One region of the Noviherbaspirillum saxi genome, then DNA from elsewhere that is predicted to be linked to it. Evidence: predicted binding sites of a transcription regulator. Region 1 holds the regulator's gene; the other holds the start of a gene.
What was found. Region 1 encodes NrdR, which represses ribonucleotide reductase genes. Its sites were predicted from a motif close to CACNANATNTNGTG; they were not measured.

Region 1 (15,341 bases):
AGCGCGATATCCGGCTTGGCGACAGGCGGCTCGACCACCTTGGGTTTGGGCGGTTCTTGAACGACCGGCTTCGGTTCTGGCTTGGGCTCCGGTTTGGGTTCCGGTGTCGTTACCGGCTCTGGCACGGGAGCTGCTTCGCGCGGCTGCGGACTCCAGACTTCTGCCTCGATGGTGGTCGGCGTATCGCTTTGCCAACGTACTCCAATCCAGAGAAAGGCGAGCAATGCGGCATGCACCAGCGCTGCAAACGTTAGCGCGCGCCAGCGGCCCGGTTCCTTCGGTACCGAATACGGAGTGGAATCTGTCATCGCGTTCATTGCTTTGTCGCGAGCCCCACGCGGTTGATGCCCAATTTCTTGGCTTCGGAAATGACTTGAATTACTTCGTCGTACTTGATGTCCTTGTCCGCCGAAATCATCACCGGCAACTCGGGATTGGCTTCATGCATGGAGCGCAGTTTTTGCAGCAGCGCGCTGCGGCCGCCCACCTTGTCAGCCTGGTTGCCGCTCTTTTGACCATTGATGCCGATGGTTGCACTGGTGTCCGGTTTCAGCGAAATCTGGATGTACTCGGTCGGCGGTAATGCCGACTTGGCCGCTGTCGGCAGATTGATCACACCCGGATTGGTCAGCGGCGCTGCCACCATGAAAATGATGAGCAGCACCAGCATTACGTCGATATACGGTACGACGTTGATTTCGGATTTGAATTTGCGGCTGCGTCCGCCGCGCATCGTGCTATTGCCTGCCATTAGCGAACCTGACGCTGCAAGATGTTGGAAAACTCTTCAATGAAGCTTTCGAAGCGAATCGCAAGGCGATCGATGTCGTGCGAGTAGCGATTGTACGCAACCACTGCAGGGATCGCTGCGAACAGGCCGATCGCTGTGGCGATCAACGCTTCGGCAATGCCCGGTGCGACCGATGCAAGAGTGGCTTGCTGTACGTTTGCCAAGCCGCGGAATGCATTCATGATGCCCCATACGGTACCGAACAAGCCGACGTAGGGCGAGACTGAACCGACTGATGCCAGAAACGCAAGATGTGATTCGAGGGCATCCATTTCGCGTTGATAGGCAGCGCGCATCGCGCGGCGTGCGCCATCGATCATGCTGCCCGGATCGACCTGACCCTTGCCGGCGAAGATCGCTTTGCCTTTGATGAATTCACCCATGCCGGATTCAAAAATGCGTTCAAGCGCGCCGCTATTGCCGTTCCGGCGGCGGTTCGACGTTGCTTCTTCGAACAAGGCATTGAGATTGCCGCCCGACCAGAAGGCGCGCTCGAATTCCTCGGTCTGCGTCTGCGCACTTTTGATGGCAAACATTTTGCGAAAGATATATGTCCAGCTCATGATTGACACAAGCAGGAGCAGGGCCATGACCAACTGGACAAGCAGGGATGCGTTACTGATCAGCGAGATAAACGAAAGGTCTTGTGTGACGCTCATTGGATGTTTTAACGTAATTGCAAATTCTATTCACGCAACCGTATCTCTCCCGCCAGGGCGGAAACGATGTCGTCTCGTGGGATTTTATGCCGTGCCGCTCTTGCTTTTGTGGATACGGTCCAGCACTTCGTTCGGGATAGCCATGGGCCTGAAGCTTGCGGTATGCACGCAGCCGACCCGGATTCTTCCGCTCGTCAACAGCATGCTTTCCTTTCCCTTTGTTCGCCAAGCCTCTTGTACAAACTCTACCGAGGCGCGGCCTAGCCGTTCGACAACGACCGTGAGTTTCAGTTCATCATCTAATTTCGCCGGAGCATGATAATCGACAGAAGTGCTCTTGACGACAAACATCGCCTGATGCGTTTCCGATAAGAGTTGTTGCCCGATTCCACAGTGACGAAGCCATTCGGTACGTGCGCGCTCAAAAAATTTCAGATAATTTGCATAGAAGACAACCCCGCCTGTATCGGTATCTTCATAGTAAACCCGAATCGGCCAGACGAACTCCGGCTGGCTTTTATCCATGACACCGCCATCCCTCAACGCGCCGCAATGATTTTGCTGCAATACGGAGCATTACAGATTTCGCTTGATATTCAAGGTGCCAAAGCCTTGGCAGGTTGGCATCATCTCGAGATAGTTGACGTTGACATGCGCCGGCAGTGTGGCGATCCAGTAAGCGGATTCGGCGATATCACTTGGGGTTAGCGGAACGGTGCCTTCATAGACCTTGGCTGCGGCGTCATCGTTTTTCAGGCGTACATTCGAGAATTCCGTGCCGCCGCACAGGCCGGGGGCGATATTGGTGGCGCGTACGCCGGTACCGATCAGGTCGGCCCGCAGGTTGAGCGTGAAATGATCGACAAATGCCTTGGTCGCGCCATAGACATTGCCCCCGGGGTAAGGAATGGCGCCTGCCAGCGAGCCGATATTGATGATGGTTCCGCAACCGCGCGCCACCATGCCGGGCAAGACTACATGGGTCATCGTGACCAATCCCTTGCAATTGGTATCGATCATGGTTTCCCACTCTTCCAGCGAAGCCTTGTGCGCGGGTTCAACGCCCAATGCAAGGCCGGCATTGTTGATCAGGACATCGATGTCGGCCCATTCGGACGGTAGTGCATCGATTGCCGCCATGATCGATGCCTTGTTGCTCACATCCATTTCGACCGGCAGCAGCGAGGCGCCGAGTTCGGCCGCAAGCTTGTCGAGGCGTTCCTTGCGGCGACCGGTCGCGATGACTTTGTGGCCATTTTGTGCAAACTTGCGCGCCATTTCTTCGCCAAAGCCGGATGTTGCGCCAGTAATCAATACGATCATGGTCGTTTCCTTTCATGCATAAACGATGCGTTCGCAAAATTGTAGCCGAAAGGCAGGGTAACCATTTCAATTCGTCAAAAATCGTTTGCCGCTCATCCTTGCCGAATTCTAGGGGCTGACTTACAATTTAGCTCCATTTCGTCTCACGTAACTGGCGAATGCCGGCAGCAGCGATTCATCGCGGCCCGGCTAAAAGGTGGAAATCCACCGGGGAACGTGAGATATCAATAGCCGTTCAATAGCCGTTCGCCTGGGCAGCCCAAATGGAATGCACGACTGAGGCTGCCTGTCCTTTTCCTATTGGCCCCTCATTCGATTTCGGCAAAACCACTTTGCTTCCTTAATCGATTGGAGTTTTCATGTTCACAAAAGACCATACCATTGCCAAAGTCGACCCCGAACTTTGGTCCGCCATTCAGCAGGAAAACACGCGTCAGCAGGATCATATCGAACTGATCGCGTCCGAAAACTACACCTCGCCTGCCGTCATGGAAGCGCAGGGTTCCCAGCTGACCAACAAGTATGCGGAAGGCTACCCAGGCAAGCGCTACTACGGCGGTTGCGAATTCGTTGACGTCGCCGAAACCCTGGCGATCAATCGCCTGAAAGAATTGTTCGGCGCCGAAGCCGCGAACGTGCAGCCGAATTCCGGTTCGCAAGCCAATCAGGGCGTTTTCTTCGCGATGCTCAAGCCCGGCGATACCATCATGGGCATGTCGCTCGCCGAAGGCGGTCACCTGACACATGGCATGGCGCTCAACATGTCGGGTAAATGGTTCAACGTCGTTTCCTATGGTCTCAATGACAAGGAAGAAATCGACTATGACGCAATGGAGCGTCTGGCACGTGAAAAGAAGCCGAAGATGATTATCGCGGGCGCTTCCGCGTATGCGCTTCGCATCGACTTCGAACGTTTTGCAAAGATCGCCAAGGAAGTCGGCGCCTATTTCATGGTCGACATGGCCCACTATGCGGGCCTGATCGCTGCCGGCGTGTATCCGAATCCGGTTCCGCATGCCGACTTTGTCACTTCGACTACACACAAATCGCTGCGCGGTCCGCGCGGTGGCGTGATCCTGATGAAAGCCGAGCACGAGAAAGCCATCAATTCGGCAATCTTCCCCGGCATTCAAGGCGGTCCGCTAATGCATGTCATCGCCGGCAAGGCCGTCGCATTCAAGGAAGCATTGTCGCCCGAGTTCAAGTCTTATCAGCAGCAGGTAGTCAAGAACGCGGACGCACTGGCCAAGGCCCTGATCGCGCGTGGCTTGCGCATCGTATCCGGCCGTACCGAATCGCACGTGATGCTGGTCGATCTGCGCGCGAAGAAAATCACCGGCAAGGAAGCGGAAGCAATCCTTGGTTCGGCGCACATCACTTGCAACAAGAACGCCATTCCGAACGATCCCGAAAAACCATTCGTTACCTCGGGCATCCGTCTCGGCAGCCCGGCGATGACGACCCGCGGTTTCAAGGAAGCGGAAGCGATCAAGGTCGGCAACCTGATCGCCGACGTGCTCGACAATCCGCACGATGCGGCAACGATCGAGCGGGTGAAAGCGGAAGTGCGCAAGCTGACCGAAGCTTTCCCGGTCTACGGCTAAGCAAAGTAATACGAACGAGGACCGGTTTGCCGCCGGCATGGTCAGCGCTTCAAGGTGATGACCATACCTGGCGGCGTAACCCAGCTCTCGGATCAAATGACAATGCGGAAGCAGGTTCGTGCAAATACCTGTTTCCGCATTGATAATTGCTGAGTTGATAATGCTTGTGTGCGATACTAAGGACCTCTCCTAACTCGCACGCCTATCCACAGCCGCCATGAAATGCCCCTTCTGCCATCATGAAGATACTCAGGTAATCGACACGCGCGTGTCCGAAGAAGGGGATACCATTCGGCGCAGGCGTCGCTGCGCCCATTGCGATAAACGCTTCACGACTTATGAACGCATCGAGTTGCTGATGCCGGTCATCGTCAAGAAAAATGGCAGTCGCACCGATTTCGACGCGGCCAAACTGCGCGCCAGTCTCATGCTGGCCTTACGCAAGCGGCCGGTGTCCGCGGAAGCAGTGGATGCCGCGATACATCGTATCGAAGAAAAACTGCTTTCCAGCGGCGTGCGCGAAGTCTTGTCCGGCCATATCGGCGAACTCGTCATGCGCGAACTCAAACGACTCGACAAGATTGCCTATATACGCTTTGCCTCTGTCTACAAGAGCTTTGAAGACGTGGCCGAGTTCCAGGACGCAATCGCTGAAGTCGGGCGCGAACGCAAAACTCCTTCCAAATAATCTCGTTTAAAACGCACATCGCTATTTCATTTCACGCGTCAAAAAAGTTGCATAAAAAATAATTAACAAATATATAATATTGTTTTATTGTATCTTTTGTGGGCAAAGAAATGGCTTGCGACGTGGTTAAGCAACACACTTCGGGTTTTTCACTTGTCGAGGTGCTGGTTGCGGTATTTATCCTTGCCATCGGCGTTATTGGCGCAGCAGGAATGCAGCTGACCGCGATGCGGACTAACCACCAGTCCGGGCTGCAAACCATGGCGGTCCAACTGGCGGCCGAGCTTGCCGACAAGATGCGTGCGAACGACGGCCAGATGAAGAAGAGCGATACCGACAATCCTTTCGTTGGTCTCAGCTATCAGCGTTCCATCGATGGCATGCCGCAGTCTCCGTCCAAGCTTTGCTACTCCGTGAGCTGCAATAGCCGCGAGCTGGCCGACTTTGATGTCTACGAATGGAAGAGGCGTATTGCTTCAACGCTGCCGGATGTACGCGCGCTGGTGTGCCGCGACTCCCAGCCTTGGGATGATGCTGCACGCGCCCTGTCATGGAATTGCCAGCCGGGTGCGGAGACGGGCACCTCATTGGTCATCAAGCTGGGATGGCAGGCAAAAAATTCCGACGGTAGCCTTGTGAAGGACGCCGCCAAACAATTTCCGCCCAGCGTCGCCTTTACTGTCGAGCCCTACGTGCAATGAATATCGACATGTTGAGGGAAAGCGCGTCGATATCCCGGTCATTGGTGCGCGAAAACGGCCTTACCCTGATTGAGCTGATGATTTCAATCGCCCTGGGGTTGTTGGTCGTGATGGCGGCGACGGCGTTGCTGTTGTCTACCAAGTCCGGTTATCTGGCCCAGGACGATGAAGCGCGAATGGACGATACCGGACGCTATGCCATGGAAATTCTTACCCGCGCCATACGGCAGGCAGCTTACGTGAATTGGGACAGACAAGAGGCGCCTGCCATAGTGAAGCCGGAAATGAACCCAAGCATCGAGGGGCTGGATGCGCACCGTTTGAAAAGCGATGCTCCATGGATGGCATCGCCGGTCGCTGCGCCGGTCAATGGAAGCGATGTGTTGTCGGTCCAGTTTTTCGGAGCGCCTGAAGGTACTGTAGTTAACTGCGCCGGCTTTCCGGTCGCCGACCAACAGCGTAGCGGCAGTCTTTTCTACGTGGCGGAGGATTCGCTTGGCGAACCCCAGCTGTATTGCAAGTATTTGGGAAATTCAAGCTGGAAGGCAGACGCCATTGTGCGCGGGGTCGAAGGTTTTCAAGTTCTGTATGGGGTCGATACGGATGACGACGGCCTCCCCAATCAAATGGTCAGCGCCACCGGGGTTAACGCACTTGATGCGACAACCATACCGCAGGGCGTCAGCATAGCGGTGGGAAATGCAAAGACCCACTGGAAAAAAATAGCCACCGTACAGATCGCGGTGCTTGTGCGCGGCACGAATAATACCCGCATCCCTGCGAGTACCGATGACCTGATTTTTGACATGTTCGGCAAGGAGTACTCCGACATGCATGCATCCGCAGACAAAGGCGTGCGTCTGACGGAAACGAATTTTTCGAAAGCTACCCGCAATCGGCAGCGCAGGATGTACGCAACCACAGTGCATCTTCGCAATCAGGCATCAGGGAGCGGCGATTGAATATGTCGTCCCTGCACGTCGGTTCACGCATGAATACTCGTATTGCCGTCGCAAACCGCACAAAAGAGACAGGCGTCTCCCTGATCGTGTCGCTGCTCATGCTGATTGTGGTTTCGTTGCTGGGTATTTCGGCTGCGCGGATAGCACTGCAGGGCGAGAAAGTATCGCGCAATGATCGTGACCGCCAGATCGCTTTGCAGGCAGCCGAAGCTGCGTTGATGGATGCCGAGCTCGACATAGAAGGCTCGCCCGATGCGGCCAAATCGCGCAGTGCCTTGTTTGCATCGGACAACATGCTCGCGTTTCCGGCAACCGGTTGCAAGGCAGGGGTCGCCAATATCGATGTCGGTCTGTGCAGCGCCGCGGCGGAGGGTAGTGCTCCGGTATGGCAAACCGTCGACTTTCTGGATGCGTCGGAAAATGCCAGCTCGGTTCCCTATGGCCGCTTTACCGGCTACAGCTTCCCGGCCGGCATGGGGACGCTTCCGGCACGTCAGCCACGCTATGTCATAGAACCAATGATGTTTGCCTACAAAGGCTACGCCGCCGAGAAGCCCGAAGTGTTTTACCGAATTACGGCGATCGGGTTCGGCATGCGGGATTCGACGCAAGTGGTATTGCAAACGTTTTACAAGAAAGCTGACAAATAGATGAGGAACGCAATTGTTGTACCGATATACCTCGCCGCATTTCTGTCGTCATTCGGTTTGTTCATCTCTGCTACGGCGGTTGCGGCAAATGCACCCAATCCCTTAGTGAACATCGCCGCCGGACCGCTATTCAGCGGTCGTGCAAATCTGCACCCCAATTTGCTGTTGAGCCTCTCGGTTGAGTTTCCTACCGTGGGCGTTGCTTATCGAGGCGATGGTGGCACCTATAACCGCACTTATGAATACCTCGGATACTTCAATCCGAAAAAATGTTATCGCTACAAAGGCAGCAACCGCAATCCCGGCAATGACACGAATCTCTTTTACGACGACCTTTACTTCGTCATCGACACCAATGCCGATTCAATTCACGAATGCGGGAATGGCACATTCAGTGGCAATTTCATGAACTGGGCGTCATCCTCGGCAATCGACATGGTGCGCTATGCGCTGACGGGCGGCGACCGCATTCGTGACACCGATACGGAAACCATATTGCAACGTGCGGTATTGCGGGATGGCGCCGAGCCTAATTTTTATGCGCATAACACTTACTTTCCGCGCAGGACGGTCACTGTCGGTGGCAACGTCAGTGCACCGAAAATGGTGACCCCCTTCGATGTGACTACACTCTATGTCGTTTCCTGCCGCAATCGCATTCTTTTCAGTGATACCAGCGCCGGCACGGTTGTTGGCAACGATGCGAGCCAGTATTGCACATCGACGTGGGATGGAATTGGCAAGGCACCGAAGAATGCGACAGACAAGAAATTGGGCGACTACCTTGTCCGGGTCAAGGTTTGCGATGAGGTCGAAGGACCACAGAGAAAAGAGCTATGCCAACAATACGGAAACGTATACAAGCCGGTCGGCCAGATTCAGCGAAATGCTGACAAGCTGCGCGTTGGTGCCATGGGTTATCTGCTCGATGACGACGTGCAGCGTTATGGCGGCGTCCTGCGTGCGCCGATCAAATACGTCGGCACGACCCGTCGAGAAGCGCCGGACTTCCTGGTGAAAGAAAATGACTGGCGCGAGTGGGATGCGAATTCGGGCCGGTTCTACAACAATCCCGACATGCCGTCTGATCGCGACGGCAAGACCAATAGCGGCGTTCTCAACTATCTCAACAAATTCGGCCGTTCAGGAAACTACAAGCGATACGATCCGCTAAGCGAACTGTATTACGAAGGAATCCGCTATTTTCAAGGTAAGGGGCCGACATCGAACGCCGTCAGCAATATCACCGGCACCATGAAAGATGACTTTCCGGTCATCGATAAATGGCAGGATCCCGTAATAGCATCATGTCAGCGAAACTACATCCTCAGCATCGCTGACGTGAACACGCATTGGGACCGCTACATACCCGGGAATACACGTACCAAGTATGGATCCTCACAGACCGAAAACGACGCGCATGACGCTGCGCGCACCATCGAGTCTGCCGATGAAGCCGCGCCGGCACTGAATGTTGTCGACTGGACGCGCAAAGTCGGCGAGATGGAGAGCGACACTTCTGGCAAGTATGGAAACCCTGCAAAGAATGACAATCTCTCCAGCCTTGAAGCGAAGGATACTGGCGCTTCCGGGCATGGCACTTACTATATGGCCGGCTTGGCCTATTGGGCAAATACGAACGATATTCGCGTCGATAAACCGACCCGCGTGAAAACCTTCGCCATCGACGTGGATGAAGGCGGCAATGGCCTTGTCGATGGCAGTAAACGTGCCTTGAAACCGCGCGATAGCCAGCTTTACCTTGCGGCGAAATATGGCGGCTTCGACCCCCAGACCAAGGACAATAATCCATTTGTGAGCCTGACGGCGGACGGGGAAACGCTTAGCGGAAGCTATGCGCCATGGAGCAATGGCAAGGATGCGACCGCCGTTCCCCGCAACTATTTCCTGGCCGGCCAGCCGAAGGAAATGATCAGTGCCATCGGCAAGGTGTTTTCCACATTGTCCGAAGGAGGAGGAACGATTTCCGGCGTTTCGGTATCCACCTCCAGGATATCGACCGACGGTGCTCACGTGTATCAGCCCGGCTTCGATTCATCGACATGGAGTGGCAGCCTCAGAAAGCTGAAACTGACGCTGGGCGCCAACGATGAAATCAACATCGGCAAGTCGGCGGAATGGGATGCCGGAGAAATTCTGACCGGTATTGTGGCCAAGGGCGCGGAGCCGATCCCGGCCAAGCGACGAATATATACCTCATCCGTTTCGTCCGGCGGTATTGAAAACATCGAGTTCAAGTGGGATCAGTTGACCGAAGCGCAAAAAGCCTGGCTTGACGTTTCGCCGGTAAGCACGCAGGCCGATGGGCGGGGAGTCGATCGCGTCGGTTACCTGCGCGGGGAACGAGCACTCGAAGCCGATCAGCCCGAGGGATTTTTCGCGTGCGAAAGCGTGTATTGGGCGACATCATCAATGGCAATCCTGTCTTTGTTGGCGCACCGTCGACCAGCGTGCAAGGCAGTGGATACGAAACCTTCTACAGCAAGCATGCCGGTCGTGCCAAGGCAGTGTATGTCGGCGCCAATGACGGCATGCTGCATGCGTTTGATGCGACGAGCGGCCTGGAAATGTTTGCCTATGTTCCCAATGCGTTGATTCCTGGCTTGAATCGCCTTACCTCCCCGAATACCGGCATCAGCCATATATGGATGGCACGGTAACCGTGGCCGAAGCCCATGCTGTAGGTGGATGGAAAACAGTCCTTCTTGCGAGCATGGGCGGCGGGGCACAGGGTGTGTTCGCGCTGGACGTGAGCGACCCCGCATCATTTGCCGGAGGCGGTCGGGCACTGTTCGAGTTTGGCGATGCCGACGATCCCGATATGGGTTACGTCATTGGTACGCCGGCTATTGCGAAATTTCGTGCCTACGCGAAAGAAGGCGCTCCCGATTACAGGTACTTCGCCGTTGTCTCCAGCGGCATGAACAATTACAAGAATGATGGCGCAGGCCGTTTCAATCAGGATGCGTCGGGCGCATTATTCCTCCTTTCATTGGACAAGCCGCCATCGGCCAAATGGCAACTCGGCGTCAATTACTATAAATACCGTACTCCCTCCAAGGACGCGGGCGTGCAAAACGGACTGAGTGCACCCGCGCTTGTCACGGGCGCCGATGGCGCGGTGCGCTACGCGTATGCAGGCGACATGCAGGGCAACCTTTGGCGCTTCGATTTCACTGGGGCCGCTCCCTGGAACGATGCGCTTGCCGGCACCACACCGCTCTTTATGGCGACGGATGACAAGGGCAAGCGCCAGCCCTTGACCACGCAACCGCGTGTTGCCTTCGCGCCGGGTGGGGGCTATGTCGTGCTCATTGGTACCGGCAAGTTTATTGAAGAGGATGATGCCGCCAAAGGGAAGTTTTCAACCCAGTCTTTCTATGGCGTGCTCGATGCCATGAAAAGCGATTATGCAGCCAGCGGCCGCGCCGATCTTGCCTCGCGTTCGCTCGAAAAAGTAAACGGTGCATTCAAAATAACAGGTGCCGAGCTTAGCTACGACGCAAATATCACCGGTGCAAAAGGATGGTATTTCGATTTTCCCGATTCGGCGACAGGGGAACGCAGCGTCACAAACCCGATGCTGATCAACGGCCTGTTGTTCTTCAATACCCTGATCCCGGGTTCCGACCCTTGCGACGCCGGTGGCGGACGAAGCTATGTGGTCGACACATTAAGCGGCATGCCGGCGAATGGCGGTGTCACAGGCCACTTGTCGGCCGTCGGCATGCTGAGTGCGCCAGTGCCTTTTGAAACTGGGACTGAAGTCGGCGAACGCAATGCAATTGGAAGGCGTGCGGTCAAGAAAAAGTACTCCGTCGTCAATTTCGGGACCGGTGCCAAAACGGCGTCTGGCACCGGTGTAGCGGCTGGAGGCGCGGCAGTTGGCGAAAAGATTGAAATCAAACCGCCGGCAGGACGGTTCAGCTGGAGAGAAATTCCTAATTGGCAGGAGCTGCGAAATGCAAAAACAAGCAAATAGCATTGCGGACCCGGCATTGCGAATAAGAGGATTTACGTTGCTGGAACTGATGGTGGTTGTCGTCATTGTCGGCATACTGGCGGGCATTGCGTTTCCTTCGTATCAGGAATCCATACGCCGGACCAAACGGACGGAAGGGAAGAGTGCCCTGATGGAAACATTGCAGCAACAGGAGCGTTACTACTCCCAGCACAATACCTATGCCGCGTTTTCGTCGTCTTCGCCCGACAAGCTATTCAAATGGTATTCGGGCGGCAGTCCGTCAAACAGCGCTTATGAACTTTCCGCGACTGCCTGCAGCGATGACACGGTAGCCAATTGCGTTGTCGTGACGGCAAAACCCGGAACCGCTCTGGTGGATAGTCAGTTTTCCGATCCGGCATGCGGAGAACTCGGCATGTCGAGCAACGGAAAGCGGACGCCCATCAAAGCGGAATGCTGGAAATAAAGGTACATCCATGAACCAAGCCTGGCATTCGAATTGCAGCGCGTTTTCATCGCAGTTATTGCCATCGTTGAAAAATGGATCGTTGCGTAACGGATTTTCTTTGGTCGAGTTGCTGACCGTTCTTGCAGTGATGGCGATATTGCTCGGCATTGCAGCGCCATCGTTCGGTGAATTGATCCAGAGTCAGAAAGCGAGCAGCACAGTCAATGATTTTCTGTCTTCGATCCAGTTGGCCCGCTCGGAGGCGATTCGCAGGGGCGTTCGGGTCGATCTGGTGCCCAGCGGCGAAAACTGGTCGGCCGGATGGACGGTTTTCGTCGACGAGGACAACGATCAAAAACCCGGCCCGGGAGAGCAAGTGATTTTCACGCATCCTTCGGCACCGCCGGATATGGTGATCACTTCGGTGCTGACCGATCAGTCACCTCTCTATCTGGCATATGCCGCCACTGGCCGGACCCGTACCAATCACGCCGGTGGACAACAACCTCAGTTCGGCTCGTTCACATTCGAACTCGGCAAACAAAAGCGTAAGATTGTCCTGAATGCCCTCGGGCGCCCACGCGTCTGCACGCCGAAAGCCGGTGAAGACAATTGCTGAAGCAATTGGGGCTGCGTTTCGCACATTTCCCTCCCGCGAATCGCCGCGGATACAAGTCCGAGCTCGGGTGCAGGATCCAGCTATGGATCGATACCGAACATAACGCGCATCGCGACTGAATTCCCGTCCGTTCCGAAAACCTGCCACGGCGGGATAAAATGGCGATTTGACCACGCATGCGTGGTATATCCGAGCAGGAACGGTATTAACGTGAACATAGAAAACGACGTGCAGGGAATGGCGCTTGCCCTTGAATGGGCTGCGAAGGGTATGTTGATCACCAGTCCCAACCCCAGAGTGGGTTGCGTCCTTGTCAAGGATGGAGTGGTCATAGGTGAAGGACATACCCAACCTCCCGGTCAGGCGCATGCCGAGGTGCAGGCCTTGAATGACGCCATGCGCCGCGGCAATGACGTGCGGGGCGCGACCGCCTATGTGTCGCTCGAACCTTGCAGTCACTTCGGCCGCACCCCTCCTTGCGCCGATACGCTGATCCGCGCCGGAATTGGCAAGGTCGTCGCCGCACTCGGCGACCCGAACCCACTCGTGGGGGGGCAAGGTTTCGCCAAGTTGCGCGCCGCGGGTATCGAAGTCGTGACTGACGTCCTTGCCTCGGAAGCGCGAGAAATGAACATTGGCTTCCTTTCGCGTATGCAGAGAGGGCGGCCATGGGTACGCATGAAGACGGCGGCCAGCCTCGATGGACGAACGGCGCTATATAACGGACACAGCCAATGGATCACCTCTGCAGAGGCGAGGGACGACGGGCACCGGTGGCGGGCGCGGGCATGCGCGATTCTGACCGGCATAGGCACGGTCATCGAGGACAACCCGCAATTGACCGTCCGCGCGATCGACACGCCGCGCCAGCCGCGGCGGATCGTGATCGACAGTCGGCTGCAGATCAGCCCGGATGCGCGCGTGCTGACGGGAGGCGGCACCTGGATCGTTGCTGCGCAGTCGGACCCGGATAAGGAAGCCAGGTTGCGCGAGCGCGGTGCGGAAATCATTATTCTTCCCAACACCCATGGCAAGGTCGATCTGCCGCTACTGATGGAAGAGCTCGGACGGCGACAGATCAATGAACTGCACGTCGAAGCCGGCTTCAAGCTGAACGGCTCGCTGATACGCGAAGCTTGTGTCGATGAACTCCTGGTATATCTCGCCCCCAGCCTGCTGGGCGACGCGCACGGGATGTTCGACCTCAGGGCGCTGGACAGTCTGGATGACCGCAAGCGTCTTTCTTTCCACGAAATCAAGCAGCTTGGTCCGGATTTGCGTATCCTTGCTCGTTTCATCTAAAGGAGCCCGATCATGTTCACCGGCATCGTCGCCGCGATAGGCAAAATCTCCTCGATTACACCGCTTGGCAATGACCCTGATGCGGGTGTGCGCCTTATTGTTGAAGCAGGCGGCTTGCCGATGGCGGATGTTGGTCTCGGTGATTCGATCGCGCTCAATGGCGCCTGCATGACCGTGATCAGCAAGACCGACACCGGATTCACCGTGGATGTTTCGCGCGAAAGCCTTAATCGCACCGCAGGCCTCGACGCCATCGGCGAAGTCAATCTTGAGAAGGCATTGACGCTCGCCGACCGCCTGGGTGGTCATCTGGTTTCCGGGCATGTCGACGGCCTGGGCGTGGTTCGCAGTTTCGAGCCGGTGGGCGAATCGATGGAACTGGTGATCGAAGCTTCGCGCGAGCTTGCGAAGTATCTGGCCTATAAGGGATCGATCGTCGTCAACGGCGTTTCATTGACCGTCAACCGCGTTATCGATGGTGACAGCGAATGCACGTTTTCCATCAATTTGATTCCCCACACGGTGGAAGTCACGACGCTCAAGCATTTGCGGTCAGGAAGTCGAGTCAATCTGGAAATCGACCTGATCGCGCGGTATGTCGAGCGCATGCTAAGCCTCAAGGCTTGAACAGGCGACGCGTAGCAGGCTGGCTTGCCCTGCGCCGCAGCGTGATTTGTTTCGAAACCGAAAGTTGGAACGCTTCCAAATCCTTTAAAATAGCAGGCTACATAGGACTTTAGTCATGGCTATTTCAACAACTCTGGAAATTATTGCCGAGCTGCGCGCCGGCCGCATGGTTATTCTTGTCGACGAGGAAGACCGCGAAAACGAAGGCGATTTGGTGCTTGCTGCTGAATTCGTGACGCCTGAAGCCATCAATTTCATGGCGAAATACGGCCGCGGGCTGATTTGTCTGACACTCACGGAAGAGCGCTGCAATCTGTTGAACCTGGCGATGATGACCACACGCAATGGCACATCCTATGGCACCAATTTCACTGTTTCCATCGAGGCAGCTGAAGGCGTCACCACCGGTATTTCCGCGGCCGATCGTGCGCGTACGGTACAGGTGGCAGTGGCAAAGAATGCCAAGCCCGCCGATATCGTCCAGCCTGGCCACATTTTTCCGCTCAAGGCGCAAAAGGGCGGCGTGCTCATGCGCGCCGGCCATACCGAGGCGGGTTGCGACTTTGCCGAGCTCGCCGGCCTGACCCCGGCCGCAGTAATCTGTGAAATCATGAAGGACGATGGCACCATGGCCAGGTTGCCGGACCTGATCGAATTCGCACAAGAGCATGGACTCAAAATCGGTACGATTGCCGATCTGATCCATTACCGCAGCCAGAATGAAAGCATTGTTGAACGCGTCGCCGAACGTGTCATGCACACGGCGCACGGTCCATTCCGCACCATTGCTTATCGCGACAAGCCAAGCGGCGGCGCGCATCTGGCGCTGGTGCACGGGGATATAACGCCGGAATCGGAAACACTGGTCAGGGTGCATCAGCCGATATCGATCCTGGACTTGCTTGAAACCCAGATGACCACACATTCCTGGAACACAGCGTCTGCCATGGCGGCCATCAAGGCTTCCGAGCGCGGCACAATGG
Region 2 (15,341 bases), 1.5 Mb from region 1:
AGTACGTATTTACAATGAACTGTTTTTGGGCGATACCCAGCCCGCCCGCTTGCTGCATCTACGCAAGCTTGCACTGCGTTTGATGAACGACTTGTCTGAATTCACCCCCTACTTGACCGGCGCCGTACTCAATGGGACAGCGGGCGAGCATTCGGATATTTATTTGCAGCTTTTCCCGGAAAGTGCAAAGGATGTCGAAATCTTCCTGATCAACAAGAATGTCGATTTTGAAGTATCGGAAACGCCGCACTTCAAAGCCCGAAGCGAACCGGTCGAGACCGTCAGCTTCATGTGGCATAACGAAGGCGTGCATCTGAGCCTGTTCGAGACCGACGACTTGCGCGGCGCCATCAAAAGTCCGACAGACGGTAGAATAGCGCGCGCCGACCTGGCGTCGTTACGCAGCCTGATTGCAGAAAGCGAAGGGGAATGAAAAGAAATATTGTAATGTTCGCGGTAGTTGGACTGTTGTTCGCGGGAATTGGCGTATTTCTCGGTTATCGACAGAGTGATCCGGCACCGGCCGAGGCGACGGCTGTTCATGCCTTGCTAGCGGCGTCGCTACCCGACGCTTCCGGAAAAATGCAGCCGCTCTCCCAATGGAAGGGACGACCGCTTGTTGTCAATTTCTGGGCGACCTGGTGCGCGCCCTGCGTGGATGAAATGCCTGAATTGTCGGCCTTGCAGAAGGAACTCGAAGCACGCGGCAAAACCCAGATTTTGGGTATCGGCATCGATTCTCCCGCGAATATCGCCCAATTCGTGTCCAAATACAACATTTCCTTTCCGATTTATGTCGGTGGCATGGGTGGCAGCGAATACTCGCGACAATTGGGCAATCAAGTAGGCGGCTTACCGTTTACCGTGCTGATCGATAGCAACGGGCAAGTCAAAAAAGCCTATTCCGGACGCCTGAAAATAGATGAATTGCGAAAGGATCTGGAAGGCCTCTAAGCTCCAAATGATCTTTTCCTTGCCAATCAGCATCATTTGACGGCAAAATGCGCCATCCTCGTCAAACGGCGTCAGAACTCCATGGCAAAAAAGCTTCTTCTGGTCAATGGCCCGAACCTGAATCTGCTGGGCACACGTGAACCGGAAGTATATGGATCGGTAACGCTGGCGGATGTCGAACAAGCGGCAGCGGCGCAAGCTATAGCGTCCGGTGCAGTCCTTGCCTGTTTCCAAAGCAACCACGAAGGTGAACTGATCGACCGTATCCATGCCGCGCGGTCCGAAGGCGTGGACGGCATCATTATCAATCCGGGTGGCCTGACGCATACCAGCGTGGCATTACGCGACGCGCTGGCCGGGGTTGCCATTCCATTCATTGAAGTACACATATCCAACGTGCATAAACGCGAAGAATTCCGGCATCACTCCTACCTGTCTGAGATCGCCGTCGGCGTGATTTGCGGCCTGGGCGTGGACGGATATGGCGCCGCCATCGATTTCGCGCTCAAAAAGCTTTAATTTTCATTATCTCGCCGCGAACACTTATAATCGTGGCGGCTCCAATTGCAATAAAAATATCATTCTGAGGCATTTCATATGGATCTACGAAAACTCAAGACGCTGATCGACCTCGTCGCCGAATCAGACATCGCCGAACTTGAAGTCACCGAAGGCGAAAGCAAAGTCCGTATCGTCAAATCCTCCGGGGCACCGCAAAGCCAGGTCGTGATGATGCAACCGCAATCCATGCCGCATACACTGTCGGTTCCGACCGCCGCTTCGGCACCGCAGGCCGCCGGCGCACCCGTTGCCGCACCGGCCGAGCCGGAAGGCCATATCGTCAAGTCGCCGATGGTCGGCACCTTCTACCGCGCATCCGCACCCGGCAATCCTCCTTTCGTCGAGATCGGCGCCACTGTCAAGGAAGGCGATACTCTCTGCATCATCGAAGCGATGAAGCTGCTCAATGAAATCGATGCCGACGCATCCGGCGTCATCAAGCAAATCCTGGTTGAAAACGGCCAGCCGGTGGAATTCGGCCAGCCGCTGTTTGTGATCGGTTAAGCGTTTTACGGCTGGCGTACGCCTGTCGCGCGCCGACCAGACCGCAACACAGTCCCTAAACGCATACCAACGCATCACAACGCAACCGCCATGTTCGAAAAAATTCTTATCGCCAATCGTGGTGAAATCGCGCTGCGCATTCAGCGCGCGTGCCGTGAAATGGGCATCAAGACCGTGGTCGTCCATTCCGAGGCTGACCGCGAAGCCAAGTACGTCAAGCTGGCCGACGAATCGGTCTGTATCGGTCCGGCACCGTCCGCGCTCAGCTATCTCAATATGCCGGCGATCATCAGCGCCGCCGAAGTCACCGATGCCGAAGCCATCCATCCCGGTTACGGCTTTCTGTCGGAAAACGCCGATTTCGCCGAGCGCGTGGAAAAATCCGGTTTTGTCTTCATCGGCCCGCGTCCGGAATCGATCCGCCTGATGGGCGACAAGGTGTCCGCCAAGCATGCCATGATCAAGGCCGGCGTTCCCTGCGTTCCGGGTTCGGACGGCGCATTGCCGGAAGATCCGAAGGAAATCATTCGCATTGCGCGCAAGGTCGGCTATCCGGTCATCATCAAGGCAGCGGGCGGTGGCGGCGGGCGCGGCATGCGCGTGGTGCATACCGAAGCGGCCCTGCTGAACGCGGTCACGATGACCAAGACCGAAGCCGGTGCGGCATTCGGCAATCCCGAAGTCTATATGGAGAAGTATCTGGAAAATCCGCGTCACGTGGAAATCCAGATCCTGGCCGACGAGTTCAAGAACGCGATCTGGCTCGGCGAGCGTGACTGCTCGATGCAACGCCGCCATCAAAAAGTGATCGAAGAAGCACCGGCGCCCGGCATCCCGCGCAAGCTGATCGAGCGCATCGGCGATCGCTGCGCGGAAGCCTGCCGCAAGATCGGCTATCGCGGCGCGGGCACCTTCGAATTCCTTTACGAAAACGGCGAATTCTATTTCATTGAAATGAATACGCGCATTCAGGTCGAACATCCGGTGACTGAAATGATCACCGGCGTGGATCTGGTGCAAGAGCAGATCCGCGTGGCCGCCGGCGAGAAACTGCGTTTCCGCCAGCGCGATATCGAATTGTCCGGCCACGCGATCGAATGCCGGATCAACGCGGAAGACCCGTTCAAGTTCACGCCGTCGCCGGGACGCATCGTTGCCTGGCATGCGCCGGGCGGTCCCGGCATTCGTGTCGACTCGCATGCTTACGCCGGCTATTTCGTACCGCCGACCTATGACTCCATGGTCGGCAAGGTCATTGCCTACGGCGCCACGCGCGAACAGGCAATCCGTCGCATGCAGATCGCGCTGTCGGAAATGGTGGTCGAAGGCATTCAGACCAACATCCCGCTGCATCGCGAGCTGATGGTGGATGCACGCTTCTTCGAAGGCGGCACGAATATCCACTACCTGGAACAAAAGCTTGCCGCCAAGCCGGACCTGCCCAAGGCACTTGCCAAGGGCGCGAAGTAAATAAGGAACACCATGAGCTGGACTGAAATCGTCATCGAAGTCGCACGCGACCATGCAGAGGCCCTGTCCGATGCATTGATGGAGGCGGGTGCGCTGTCGGTGTCGGTGGAAGATGCCGACGAAGGCACCGACGCCGAGCGCCCGCTGTTCGGCGAGCCGGGGATGGAGCCGGCCGAAGCGGCATGGGAACATAGCCGGGTGGTGGCGTTGGCCGACGAAACCGCCGACCACGCGGCGATCGTCGCCGATGCCGCTGCCGCCTGCGGCATCGCGCCGGTCCCGCACTATTCCTTGCGGCCGGTCGCCGAACAGGACTGGGTAAGACTGACACAATCGCAGTTCGACCCCATCCATATCGGCAAGAACATCTGGGTGGTGCCGAGCTGGCACGACGCGCCGGACCCGAACGGACTGGTGCTCGAACTCGACCCCGGCCTGGCTTTCGGTACCGGCAGTCATCCGACCACACGCCTGTGCATGGAATGGCTGGAAGCGCATCCGCCGCAGGGCCTGTCGGTGCTCGACTATGGCTGCGGTTCGGGCATTCTCGCCATGGTGGCGGAAAAACTGGGCGCAGCGGCAGTGTATGGCGTCGATATCGATCCCCAGGCGATCGAATCGGCACGCTATAACAGCGAACGCAATCGCTGCAATATTAATTACTACCTGCCGGGAGACTTTGCGTCGGCATCGCACCCGCAAGCCTTCGGCATCGTCGTCGCTAACATCCTGTCCAGCCCGCTGAAGCTGATGGCCCCGATGCTGTCGTCCCGCGTCGCGCCCGGCGGCATGCTGGTCCTGTCCGGCATTCTGACCCGTCAGGCCGATGAAGTGGCCGCCGCCTATGCGCCATTCATCAAGATGACGGTCTGGGCCGAACATGAGGGCTGGGTCGTGCTCGCCGGTCAGTCTGCTTCGCCGCAATAATCGAAATGGCCCTCGCAACCCAATGTCCGCATTGCCATACGACATTCCGGGTCGCGCATGACCAACTCAAGCTGCGGGCTGGCCTGGTCCGCTGCGGCGCCTGCAAGCAAATCTTCAACGGCATAGAGAACCTGCTGCACCCGGAAGATCTCGCGCAAGATACCCCATCTGCACCGACACCCGCTGCGCCTCAATCGGCGGTTTCATCCGAACCGGCAACTTCTCCGGTGGCGACGGAAGCGTCGGCCGCCGACGTCGCAAGTGCCGATACGCAAGAACGTCAATCCGGGGAACAAACGCATGGCGATTTACCGCCGTCAAATTCGGATGCAGTCATCAACGACGCGGGCATTACGCCAGATGCGGCAAATCCGCCTGCGGCGATCGAGCCGGCACATGCCGATACATCCGGCGGGATCGACACCCAGCCCTCGAGAGACGATCCGCTGCTGCGCATGACGCTGATCGACATTGCGCATGTTCCGCGCAAACCGTCTGCTGACGACGTCGTTACAAGCGCCGATGACAAGCATGGGGAAGATCCGGTCGAGCAGGCAATCGATGACTTGCAGGCGCGCCCGTGGCGCCGTAAACCTGGCGCTTCAACGGATGGCGAGTCGGATGCACTCGATGCGGCGGATGCAGCCGATTACGAGGAGCCGGGCTTTGTCCGACAGGCGCGCCGGCGCGAACGGCTTGACCGGGCAATGAATATTTTCATGGGGACCGCATCCGCATTGCTGCTGGGCGTGCTCATTGCCCAGGCAGCGTATGTGTTCCGCGATCAGATTGCCGCGCACATTCCGCAGGCCCAGCCGATTCTTGCCGCTGCCTGCGCACGCAGCGGATGCCAGGTCGGTCTGCCATCCCGAGTCGATTCGGTTTCGATCGAGTCGAGCGAACTGCAAACGCTGGCCGCGGACTCCAATACGTTTAGCCTGACAGTGCTGTTGCGCAATCATGGCTCGACGGTACAGGCCTGGCCCAGCATCGAGCTGACCTTGAATGACAACGCGGAAAAACCCGTGGTGCGCCGAGTATTCCAGCCGCGCGACTATCTGGCTTCGACCAAGGAACTGGAGCGCGGGTTTGCACCGGCTTCGGAACAGCCGCTCAAGCTTTACTTTGAACTGTCGCAACTGAAGGCGGCAGGCTATCGCGTCTATCTCTTTTATCCCTGACGCCGTTACCACCATTTCTTTTCATAATGTTCACCAACATGACATCCTTAATCTGCGGCTCGCTCGCTTTCGATTCCATCATGCTGTTCGGCGGACGCTTTTCCGAAGCGCTGCTGGCGGACCAGCTGCACAAGATTAACGTCTCTTTCCTGGTGCCGGAAATGCGGCGCGAATTCGGCGGCTGCGCGGGAAACATCGGCTACAACCTCAAACTGCTGGGCGGCGAGCCACTCATCATGGCGACCGTGGGGCAAGACGCAAAACCTTACCTGGACCGTCTCGATCAATTGCAGATCACGCGTCGATGCGTGCGCATGATCGAGGATACCTATACTGCGCAGGCCTTCATTACCACCGATGCGGCCGGCAACCAGATCACCGCTTTCCATCCGGGCGCGATGACGCGCTCGCATGAAAACAAGGTGAAAGAGGCAGGCAGCGTAAAGTTGGCCATCGTTGCGCCGGATGGACGCGACGGCATGTTGCAGCATGCGAAGGATTGTGCGGACCTGAATATTCCCTTCATCTTTGATCCAGGCCAAGGCCTGCCTATGTTCAACGGCGCTGACCTGGAGCATTTCATTGAACTGGCTACCTATGTGGCGGTCAATGATTATGAAGCGGAATTGTTGACCGAGCGTACCGGCTTGTCCTTTGAACAGATTGCGCAGCGAGTCACCGCATTGATTGTCACCCGCGGCGAGCAAGGGGCGGAAATCTTCACCGCCGGAAAACGGATTGACATTGCCTGCGTAGCGGTGGAAAAAGTGATTGACCCAACCGGCTGTGGCGACGCATTCCGCGCCGGTCTGCTCTATGGATTAAGCAATGGCATGGATTGGGAGACGACTGGACGACTGGCGAGCCTGATGGGCTCGATCAAGATCGCCAGCCAGGGCGGCCAGAATCATGCGCCGCCGCGCGCCGAGATTGAGGACCGGTTCCAGCAGGCATTCGGTTATCGCTTTTAGTATTACCGGTCCGGAAATTCGCTGCGCGGGTATCCAGCGTGATTGATGATGGCATGGCGACAGGAACGCAGAATACCTGCACCGCACTTTTCCGATCTGCATGGCCTGTGTCCTGACTCCGCTGTCGTGAATTCTTTTTATCCGGAGGCAGCATGGATAGCGATGTGAAATGGCTGGTTCTCCTGTCGGCGGCGGCGCTGCTCCCCGGTTGCGCATCATCGCCACCTCCGCCCTCCACCATCTCCTCTACCCAAGGCACGTTTCTGGTTCAAACCGCACAGGTGACCAACGTGAAAGACGTCGTACTGCGTGACGGACGCAGCACCGGACTGGGCTCATTTGTCGGCAGCATACTGGGCGGCGTCGCCGGCAGCAAGATAGGCAGCGGCACCGGCAGTGCAGTTGCAGGCATCGGTGGCGCGGTTGCCGGCGGCATGGCGGGTCAGCATGCCGAACAGTCCGGTTCGGGTCGCAGCACTACCGAAGTGACAGTGCGCCTGGACAATGGAGAACTCCGTACCTTTGCTGTTGAGCCCGGGGAAAGTTTCCGTGTCGGCGAGATGGTGAAGGTAACGACCAATAACGGACTGGTGCGCTTAAGCCATTAAAGCGGATTCAGCCTGACCAGATTTCCTCAACGCGCCCGTCTGCGTAAATGCCCTGGCTTGCAAGCCAGGGCATTTACGTATGGACGCGATGCCTCGCAGATCCCGGAATCGGTCCACCGCGTCGTTTTGCAACGACCGCTCCATCCTTTATCAAGCCAGCGAAGTAATTACCGTAGTAACCAGCATCAGGGCTATCTGCAATAAAAGCAGCGCGACCAGAGGACTGAGATCGACGCTGCCGACCAGCGGGACGACGCGACGAAGCGGACGCAGCAGCGGATCGTTGAGTGCACGGATGAAAGGTGCAAACGGCGCATGCGGATTAACCCAGCTGAACACGGCTTCGAGAATCAACAGGCCCATGAAGCCATAGAAGACCCATTGGAAGAAGCGCAGCAGCGACATCGTGGTCAGGAATTCGGCCGAGAAACGAGAGAGGATGGCAAGGTCGATGGCCACTGCAAGAATAATGATGAGGATCGCTGCGATCAGGCTCGCCCAATCATAGCCTCCGACCCCAGGCAGCAGACGACGCAGCGGACGTACCAGCCAGTCGGTCAGGTGGAAAATGAATTGACCCAAGGATGTCGGTGGACGGACCCGCACCACCTGCATCCAGAAACGCAGCAACAGTACACCGCCCAACACGCCGGCGATCGCATCGACAATCAAGGTAAGAATGCTAGTCAGCACTATCTGGTCTCCACATGAAAAAAGCCCGTTGGGCGGCGAATAGCCACGCAACGGGCATTTTGCCTGAACTTAATCAGGCGTGCGAACAGGTTCAACGATTACGGACGGGTGCCGGTCGGAAACGGCCATGCAGCTGCCGGATTGAGAACTGTCTTTGCAGCGGGTGCAGCAGCAGGCTTGGCGGCGGATTTCTTCGCAGCGGCCTTCTTGGGAGCAGCCTTCTTGGGCGCTGCAGCTTTTTTCGCAGCAGGCTTGGCAGCGGCCTTCTTCGCAGCTGGCTTCGCAGCTGGTTTAACAGCTGCCTTTTTCGCAGCGGCTTTCTTGGGAGCTGCAGCTTTCTTGGCTGCTGGCTTCTTCGCTGCTGCTGCTTTCTTAGGAGCTGCGGCTTTCTTCGCTACGACCTTTTTGGCTACTGCTTTTTTAGGAGCTGCGGCTTTCTTGGCTACGGCCTTTTTAGCTACTGCTTTTTTAGGAGCTGCGGCTTTCTTCGCTACCGGCTTCTTGGCTACTGCTGCTTTCTTAGGAGCTGCGGCTTTCTTCGCTACCGGCTTCTTGGCTGCTGCCGCCTTTTTTGCTACTGGCTTCTTCGCTGCTGCCGCCTTTTTTGCTACCGGCTTCTTCGCTGCTGCTGCCTTCTTGGGAGCTGCTGCCTTCTTAGCTGCAGGCTTCTTTGCTGCTGCCGGCTTCTTTGCCGGGGCTGCTTTTTTCGCAGCTGCTTTCTTTGCTGTTGCCATTTGTTTCTCCTTCACGTGATGGAAAATTCAAACTACGAGGTTGTAAACCCGCCTGCCCCATCGCGATGGGTCATGCGGATTATTCATCGGCACAAGCAAGCATCTGCTTGCACTAATGAATTCGGCACCAGCTGAACTGCTGCATCACCTCATTCATGCAGCACTTCAGCCTTTTCGAACTACGCCTCTCTTCTGAAAATCATTGCCGCGCGTCGGCAATGAGGGAGGACTTCTATCGCGCGCATCGGGCGCTGCGATTGCCGTAGCCAAAAAAAACGCCGGCAACAAAGCCGGCGCGGGAATACTCTTTCACAAAAACCAACAGGTTTTTCAGGGAAAAAGCCGCCTTGCCCGACAGCGTCGGGGTCAGCGGCGATAACAGAGATGATCTGATCGTTCGTCTACTGTCCATTAACTTTGGTAATAATCCTTCGGGTTTTCAGTGACCGGCCACCTTGCGGTTTCTTTCCGATCGACTGCTTTATCTCCGTTCATCCCGCTCGTTTCGAGTCAGGATTTTTTCTTACTTATTCCCAGTTCAGTGCACCACCGGTCTGGTATTCGATCACACGAGTCTCGAAGAAGTTGCGCTCCTTCTTCAGATCGATCATCTCGCTCATCCACGGGAAGGGATTCTCTTCCTGCGGGAACATCGGATCGAGACCGATCTGTTGTGCGCGACGATTTGCGATGAATCGCAAGTACCCTTTAAACATCGGCGCATTCAAACCGAGCACTCCACGCGGCATTGTATCCTCTGCGTAGCGATATTCCAACTCCACCGCGTGCAAAAACAACGATTTAATCTCTTCGCGGAAGTCGGCAGTCCACAAATGCGGATTCTCGAGCTTGATTGTATTGATCAGATCGATCCCGAAGTTGCAGTGCATCGACTCATCGCGCAGGATGTATTGATACTGCTCGGCCGCACCCATCATCTTGTTCTGACGGCCCAGCGCAAGGATCTGTGTGAAGCCGACATAGAAGAACAACCCTTCCATCAGGCATGCAAACACGATCAGCGAACGCAGCAGCGTTTGATCCGCTTCGACTGTGCCGGTCTTGAACTCGGGATTGGTGAGCACGTCGATGAATGGAATCAGGAACTCGTCCTTGTCGCGGATCGAGGCGACCTCGTGATAGGCATTGAAGATCTCGCCTTCGTCGAGACCGAGCGATTCGACGATGTACTGGTAGGCGTGCGTATGAATTGCTTCCTCGAATGCCTGGCGCAGCAGGTACTGACGGCACTCCGGAGCAGTGATGTGGCGATAGGTGCCCAGCACGATGTTGTTGGCGGCGAGCGAGTCGGCAGTGACGAAGAAGCCGAGATTGCGCTTGACCAGACGGCGCTCGTCTTCGGTCAGACCATTCGGATTTTTCCACAGCTCGATGTCGCGCTGCATGTTGATTTCCTGCGGCATCCAGTGATTGGCGCAGCCAGCCAGATATTTGTCCCATGCCCACTTGTACTTGAACGGAACCAACTGATTGACGTCGGTCTGGCCGTTGATGATGCGCTTGTCGGCTGCATTGACGCGGCGCGATTCATCGCCTGCCGGCTTTGCGACCATAGCCGGATTGAGCGCGGCGTTGGTGAGCTGCGCGTTCATTTGCGCATTGGGGGAAAGCGAATGCGACGCCGCTGGCATCAGCGCCGGTTGTGGTGCCTGAGCGGGTCTCGCGGCTGGAGTTACTTCGTCATCCCAACTGAGCATGGTTGATCTTCCTTACAGGTATTGTAGTTGCACTTGCGTGTTGTTCAAGCCAGCGGCGATCAATTCGACGCCTGCCGGCTTTTTATTTGGGATCCTGATGCCTGCAGTGTTACTGGCAGGCTTCGCATTCTTCGAAACCAGGATCACCCGGACGCAGCATGCAGGCGGGACCAGCCAGCTCGTCGCTCGCCGAAGTTGCCGCTGCCACCGGCGCTGCAGCCATGCCTCCGGTCATGCCGCCATGTGCCGAAACCGCATTGAGCGCACCGGCCTTGGTGGTCGACTTTTCGGCATGGGTCGCGCCGATGGTGCGCAGATAGTAGGTGGTCTTCAGACCGCGCAACCAGGCCAGCTTGTAAGTTTCGTCGAGCTTCTTGCCCGATGCGCCGGCCATGTAGATGTTCAGCGATTGCGCCTGGTCAATCCATTTCTGGCGACGCGATGCCGCTTCCACCAGCCACCTCGGCTCGACTTCGAACGCGGTGGCGTAGATTTCGCGCAGGTCTTGCGGAATGCGGTCGATCTTGGCCAGGCTGCCGTCGAAGTACTTGAGATCGGCGACCATCACTTCATCCCACAGGCCGCGTGCCTTCAGGTCGCGCACCAAGTATTCGTTGATCTCGGTAAATTCCCCGGACAGGTTCGACTTCACGTACAGGTTCTGGTAAGTCGGTTCGATGCAAGCGGACACGTCGATGATGTTGGAGATCGTCGCGGTCGGGGCAATCGCCACGCAATTCGAATTGCGCATGCCATGTTCCTTGATGCGTGCGCGCAGCGAAGCCCAGTCCATGGTCTCGGACGAGTCGACTTCCAGGTAGCCGCCGCGTTCTTCAGCCAGCAGCTTGAGCGAATCCTGCGGCAGGATTCCGCGATCCCACAGCGAACCGCGGTAGGAGCTGTAACGGCCGCGCTCTTCCGCCAGTTCGGTCGATGCCCAGTAGGCGTAGTAGCAGACGGCTTCCATCGAACGGTCGGCGAACTCGACCGCATCCATCGACGCGTACGGGATACGCATCATGTGCAGGCAGTCCTGGAAGCCCATGATGCCCATGCCGACCGGCCGGTGACGCAGGTTGGAATCGCGCGCTTTCTTGACTGCGTAATAGTTGATATCGATCACGTTATCCAGCATGCGCATCGCGGTGCGGACGGTTTTCTGCAGCTTGACCTGGTCGAGCTTGCCGTCTTTCATGTGTGCGGGCATGTTGACCGAACCGAGGTTGCAGACCGCGATTTCGGATTCGTTGGTGTTGAGCGTGATCTCGGTGCACAGGTTGGAGCTGTGAACGACGCCGACATGCTGCTGCGGGGAACGGATATTGCACGGATCCTTGAAGGTGATCCATGGATGACCGGTCTCGAACAGCATGGACAGCATCTTGCGCCACAGGTCGAGCGCCTGCACCTTCTTGAACAACTTGAGTTCGCCGCGGGCAGCCTTGGCTTCATAGCCGGTATAGGCTTCTTCGAAGGCCTTGCCGAACTTGTCGTGCAGGTCGGGCACGTCGGATGGTGAGAACAGGGTCCAGTCGCCCTTTTCCATCACGCGCTTCATGAACATGTCGGGAATCCAGTTCGCGGTGTTCATGTCGTGAGTGCGGCGGCGATCGTCGCCGGTGTTCTTGCGCAGGTCGAGGAATTCCTCGATATCCATGTGCCAGGTTTCCAGATAGGCACAGACGGCGCCCTTGCGCTTGCCGCCCTGGTTGACCGCGACCGCGGTGTCGTTCACCACTTTCAGGAATGGAACCACGCCTTGCGACTTGCCGTTGGTACCCTTGATGTGGGCGCCGAGTGCGCGAACCGGAGTCCAGTCGTTGCCGAGACCGCCGGCGAATTTGGCGAGCAGCGCGTTTTCCTTGATCGCTTCATAGATGCCGTCGAGGTCATCGGCAACCGTAGTCAGGTAGCACGACGACAGTTGCGAACGCTGGGTACCGGAATTGAACAGTGTCGGCGTCGAGCTCATGAAGTCGAACGAGGACAGCAGGTTGTAGAACTCGATCGCGCGGGCTTCGCGGTCGATCTCATTGAGCGACAGGCCCATTGCCACGCGCATATAGAATGCCTGCGGCATTTCAATGCGGGTGCCTTCGATATGCAGGAAGTAGCGGTCATACAGCGTTTGCAGGCCGAGGTAACCGAATTGCAGGTCGCGTTCCGGCTGCAACGCATCCGCCAGCTTCTTGAGGTCGAACTGCGCAAGCTTGGTGTCGAGCAGATCGGCTTCGATACCTTTCTTGATGTACTTCGGGAAGTAATCGATATAGTGCGCGGCAGCATCTGCCTGCGCGACTTCCTGACCGAACACTTCCTTGCGGATGGTGTGCATCAGCAGGCGGGCAGTTACCTTGCTGTACGCAGGATCCTTTTCCATCAGCGCGCGGGCGGCCAGGATGGCGGACTTGTGCAGCTCTTCGACCGGCACACCGTCGTACAGATTCTTGACTGTCTCGGAAAGGATGGCTTCAGCATCGACATGCTTTTCGAGGCCGACGCATGCGGCAGTAATCAGATCGCGTACCTGATTGAGGTCCAGCGGACGACGCTGGCCATCTTCAATCACGTGCAATTGGAGAGCCTCGGTCGGCTTGGCCGCTTGCTGCTGCGCACGCTCTTCCATGCGCTTGGCGCGGTACAGCACGTAGGCGCGGGCAACATCGTGTTCGCCGGAACGCATCAGCGCCAGTTCGACCTGGTCCTGCACGTCTTCGATATGAAAGGTGCCGCCGGCTGGCTGGCGACGCACCAGGGCCGACACCACGCCATCGGTCAGTTGTTCGACCAGTTCGCGCACGCGAGCCGATGCTGCGCCCTGCCCGCCATTCACCGCGAGGAATGCCTTGGTCATGGCGATCGAAATCTTCGACGGCTCGAACCCGACGACCGCGCCGTTGCGGCGGATGACTTTATAGTCGCCAAGGCTGACGTTCATGTTGGCTGTGGCAGCGGAGGTGGGGGCGTGCGAAGGGGTGAGACCGAATTCTGCGGTGGATTTTAGGGAAACTTCTTGATTTGAATGCATCTCGCCTCCTGACGTGTCGCGACAGCCGTAGAGCTGTTTATGATTGTTAATTTAGAACGCCCCATGCCGGCGACGTTCACATCTCTGTACAAACCGCTTTTGAAAGCACGAACGAACCCTTGCCCGATGACATGGCATCGTGCCTAATGGTTTGCACTTCAAGGGGGGAACTGTTCAATGCCCACCCACAACATGACAACTTATATGCTACGGACCTACCCTGAACAGCCCTATGAGGGGAATCGCGGCAACTACTATATCTAGTGGTGCTTGCCGCGATTGGTACTAATTCTAGTGCCGGCACCCGGAGTATGCAATATCTTTTTTATGGGATGCACAACAAATTTCCTGAGTAAACAGGGTTGACTTTTCCGGGTATTAAGAAGGAAAGCGCAGTTCGCCTTGCACTACGGAAGCGAGGTCTTTGCGAATCAAGGACTTGCGAAAACGCACCCAGTCGAAGTGCGGCCCGGGATCGGTCTTGCGTCCAGGCGCGACATGTTCATGTCCGACGACGTCGGTCAAGGGATAGTGAGCGCGCAATGCTGCGGTGAGTTCGGCCAGGGAAGCGTATTGGGCGACCTCAAACGGTTCGAAATCCGAACCCTCCAGTTCGATCCCGATAGAGAAGTCGTTACAGCGCTCTCGACCGCAAAACGTCGATACGCCCGCATGCCATGCGCGGTCGTTGGCCGACACGAATTGCATGACATGTCCATCGCGCCGGATCAGAAAGTGCGCCGATACTCGCAATGCACGCAACTGGTCGAAGTAAGGATGTGCATCGCAATCGAGGCAGTTGCCGAACAGGTCAGCAATATATGGTCCGCCGAACTGGCTCGGCGGCAGACTGATGTTGTGAATGACCAGCAGATCAATCACGGTGCCGGCGGCGCGGGCGTCGAAGTTGGGCGAAGGCTGGCGTTCGACTCCTGCGCACCACCCTGCGGCATCAAGCTGGAATCGGTTCATGCGTCGGGCTCATGAATGGCAAGACGCTGCATGCGATAACGCAGCTGGCGAAAACTGATGCCCAACAATTCGGCCGCCTGGGTACGATTGAAATGTGTTTTCGCAAGTGCGCGACAGATGACGTCGCGCTCGACCGCGTCCAGGTAATCGGGAAGCGAGGCGGGAAGTTCGCTTTCCGGTTCACTTATCGCTGCATTCATCCCGCTGGCGGGTTCCGCCGCAGGCGGTGTAGAGACTTCCCGGCCTTCGGGCTCTGCTACCACAACCGGCTCCGGTTCGGCGGCGCGTACGCTGGAAGCTGCGAGCGGCATCGCCGCTTTCAGCGCCAGATCCGCCACCTCGATCGCGCCCTCGTTGGCAAAAGCCAATGCACGCTCTAGCACATTCTCAAGTTCGCGTACGTTGCCGGGGAAGGCATAAGCGCGCAAGGCATCGAGCGCCGCCGGCGTCAGCACGGCCGGAGCCGTACCGCCGGATAAGCGCGCAAGGATGACGTCGGCCAGCAGGCCCACATCGTCGAGCCGTTCGCGCAGCGGCGGCAGACGCAGCTCGATCACATTCAGGCGGTAAAACAAGTCTTGCCGAAACCGGCCTTGCTCAACACATTCGGCGAGATTTTGATGGGTGGCACTGATAATGCGGACGTCGACCGGCTCTTCCACCGTTGCACCGACCTTGCGCACCCGGCGCTCCTGTATGGCACGCAGCAGCTTGACCTGCATCGGCAGCGGCAGATCCGCGACCTCATCGAGCATCAGGGTGCCGCCGTTCGCGGCCTGAAAAAAACCGTCGCGGTCATCGTTGGCGCCGGTAAACGCGCCCTTGCGGTAGCCAAAGAATTCGGCTTCCATCAAGGCTTCGGGGATTGCGCCGCAGTTCACCGCGATAAACGGTTTGTCGGCGCGTGCGCTGTGCGCATGGATGTCGCGTGCGGCCAGTTCCTTGCCGCTGCCGGACTCCCCGGTGATCGCCACCGGCGCCATGCTTCGCGCAAGCCGGACAATCTGCGCACGCAAATCG

Region 2: a site for NrdR is predicted at 13,602-13,615, ahead of D3871_RS03920 (ribonucleoside-diphosphate reductase subunit alpha). Genes of this name have one in related genera too.

Annotation. Positions count from the first base shown of each region.
Region 1 is NZ_QYUO01000001.1:2,307,672-2,323,012, reverse strand. It holds gene tolA (cell envelope integrity protein TolA) at 1-308, opposite strand, end outside; gene D3871_RS10805 (ExbD/TolR family protein) at 314-751, opposite strand; gene tolQ (protein TolQ) at 751-1,449, opposite strand; gene ybgC (tol-pal system-associated acyl-CoA thioesterase) at 1,534-1,974, opposite strand; gene D3871_RS10790 (SDR family NAD(P)-dependent oxidoreductase) at 2,026-2,772, opposite strand; ZMP/ZTP riboswitch at 2,910-3,035, shown strand; gene glyA (serine hydroxymethyltransferase) at 3,132-4,376, shown strand; gene nrdR (transcriptional regulator NrdR) at 4,594-5,064, shown strand; gene pilV (type IV pilus modification protein PilV) at 5,187-5,765, shown strand; gene D3871_RS10770 (PilW family protein) at 5,762-6,727, shown strand; gene D3871_RS10765 (pilus assembly PilX family protein) at 6,757-7,377, shown strand; gene D3871_RS31640 (PilC/PilY family type IV pilus protein) at 9,780-10,058, shown strand; gene D3871_RS10755 (pilus assembly protein) at 10,043-11,380, shown strand; gene D3871_RS31310 (type IV pilin protein) at 11,361-11,828, shown strand; gene D3871_RS10745 (GspH/FimT family pseudopilin) at 11,839-12,429, shown strand; gene ribD (bifunctional diaminohydroxyphosphoribosylaminopyrimidine deaminase/5-amino-6-(5-phosphoribosylamino)uracil reductase RibD) at 12,640-13,731, shown strand; gene D3871_RS10735 (riboflavin synthase) at 13,744-14,358, shown strand; gene ribBA (bifunctional 3,4-dihydroxy-2-butanone-4-phosphate synthase/GTP cyclohydrolase II) at 14,474-15,341, shown strand, end outside.
Region 2 is NZ_QYUO01000001.1:803,550-818,890, reverse strand. It holds gene D3871_RS03985 (hypothetical protein) at 1-433, shown strand, start outside; gene D3871_RS03980 (TlpA family protein disulfide reductase) at 430-954, shown strand; gene aroQ (type II 3-dehydroquinate dehydratase) at 1,036-1,473, shown strand; gene accB (acetyl-CoA carboxylase biotin carboxyl carrier protein) at 1,552-2,019, shown strand; gene accC (acetyl-CoA carboxylase biotin carboxylase subunit) at 2,110-3,489, shown strand; gene prmA (50S ribosomal protein L11 methyltransferase) at 3,502-4,416, shown strand; gene D3871_RS03955 (DUF3426 domain-containing protein) at 4,422-5,597, shown strand; gene D3871_RS03950 (carbohydrate kinase family protein) at 5,636-6,568, shown strand; gene D3871_RS03945 (outer membrane lipoprotein) at 6,721-7,176, shown strand; gene D3871_RS03940 (YggT family protein) at 7,327-7,869, opposite strand; gene D3871_RS03935 (histone H1-like DNA-binding protein) at 7,968-8,603, opposite strand; gene D3871_RS03925 (ribonucleotide-diphosphate reductase subunit beta) at 9,131-10,321, opposite strand; gene D3871_RS03920 (ribonucleoside-diphosphate reductase subunit alpha) at 10,431-13,349, opposite strand; gene ampD (1,6-anhydro-N-acetylmuramyl-L-alanine amidase AmpD) at 13,728-14,321, opposite strand; gene D3871_RS03910 (sigma-54-dependent transcriptional regulator) at 14,318-15,341, opposite strand, start outside.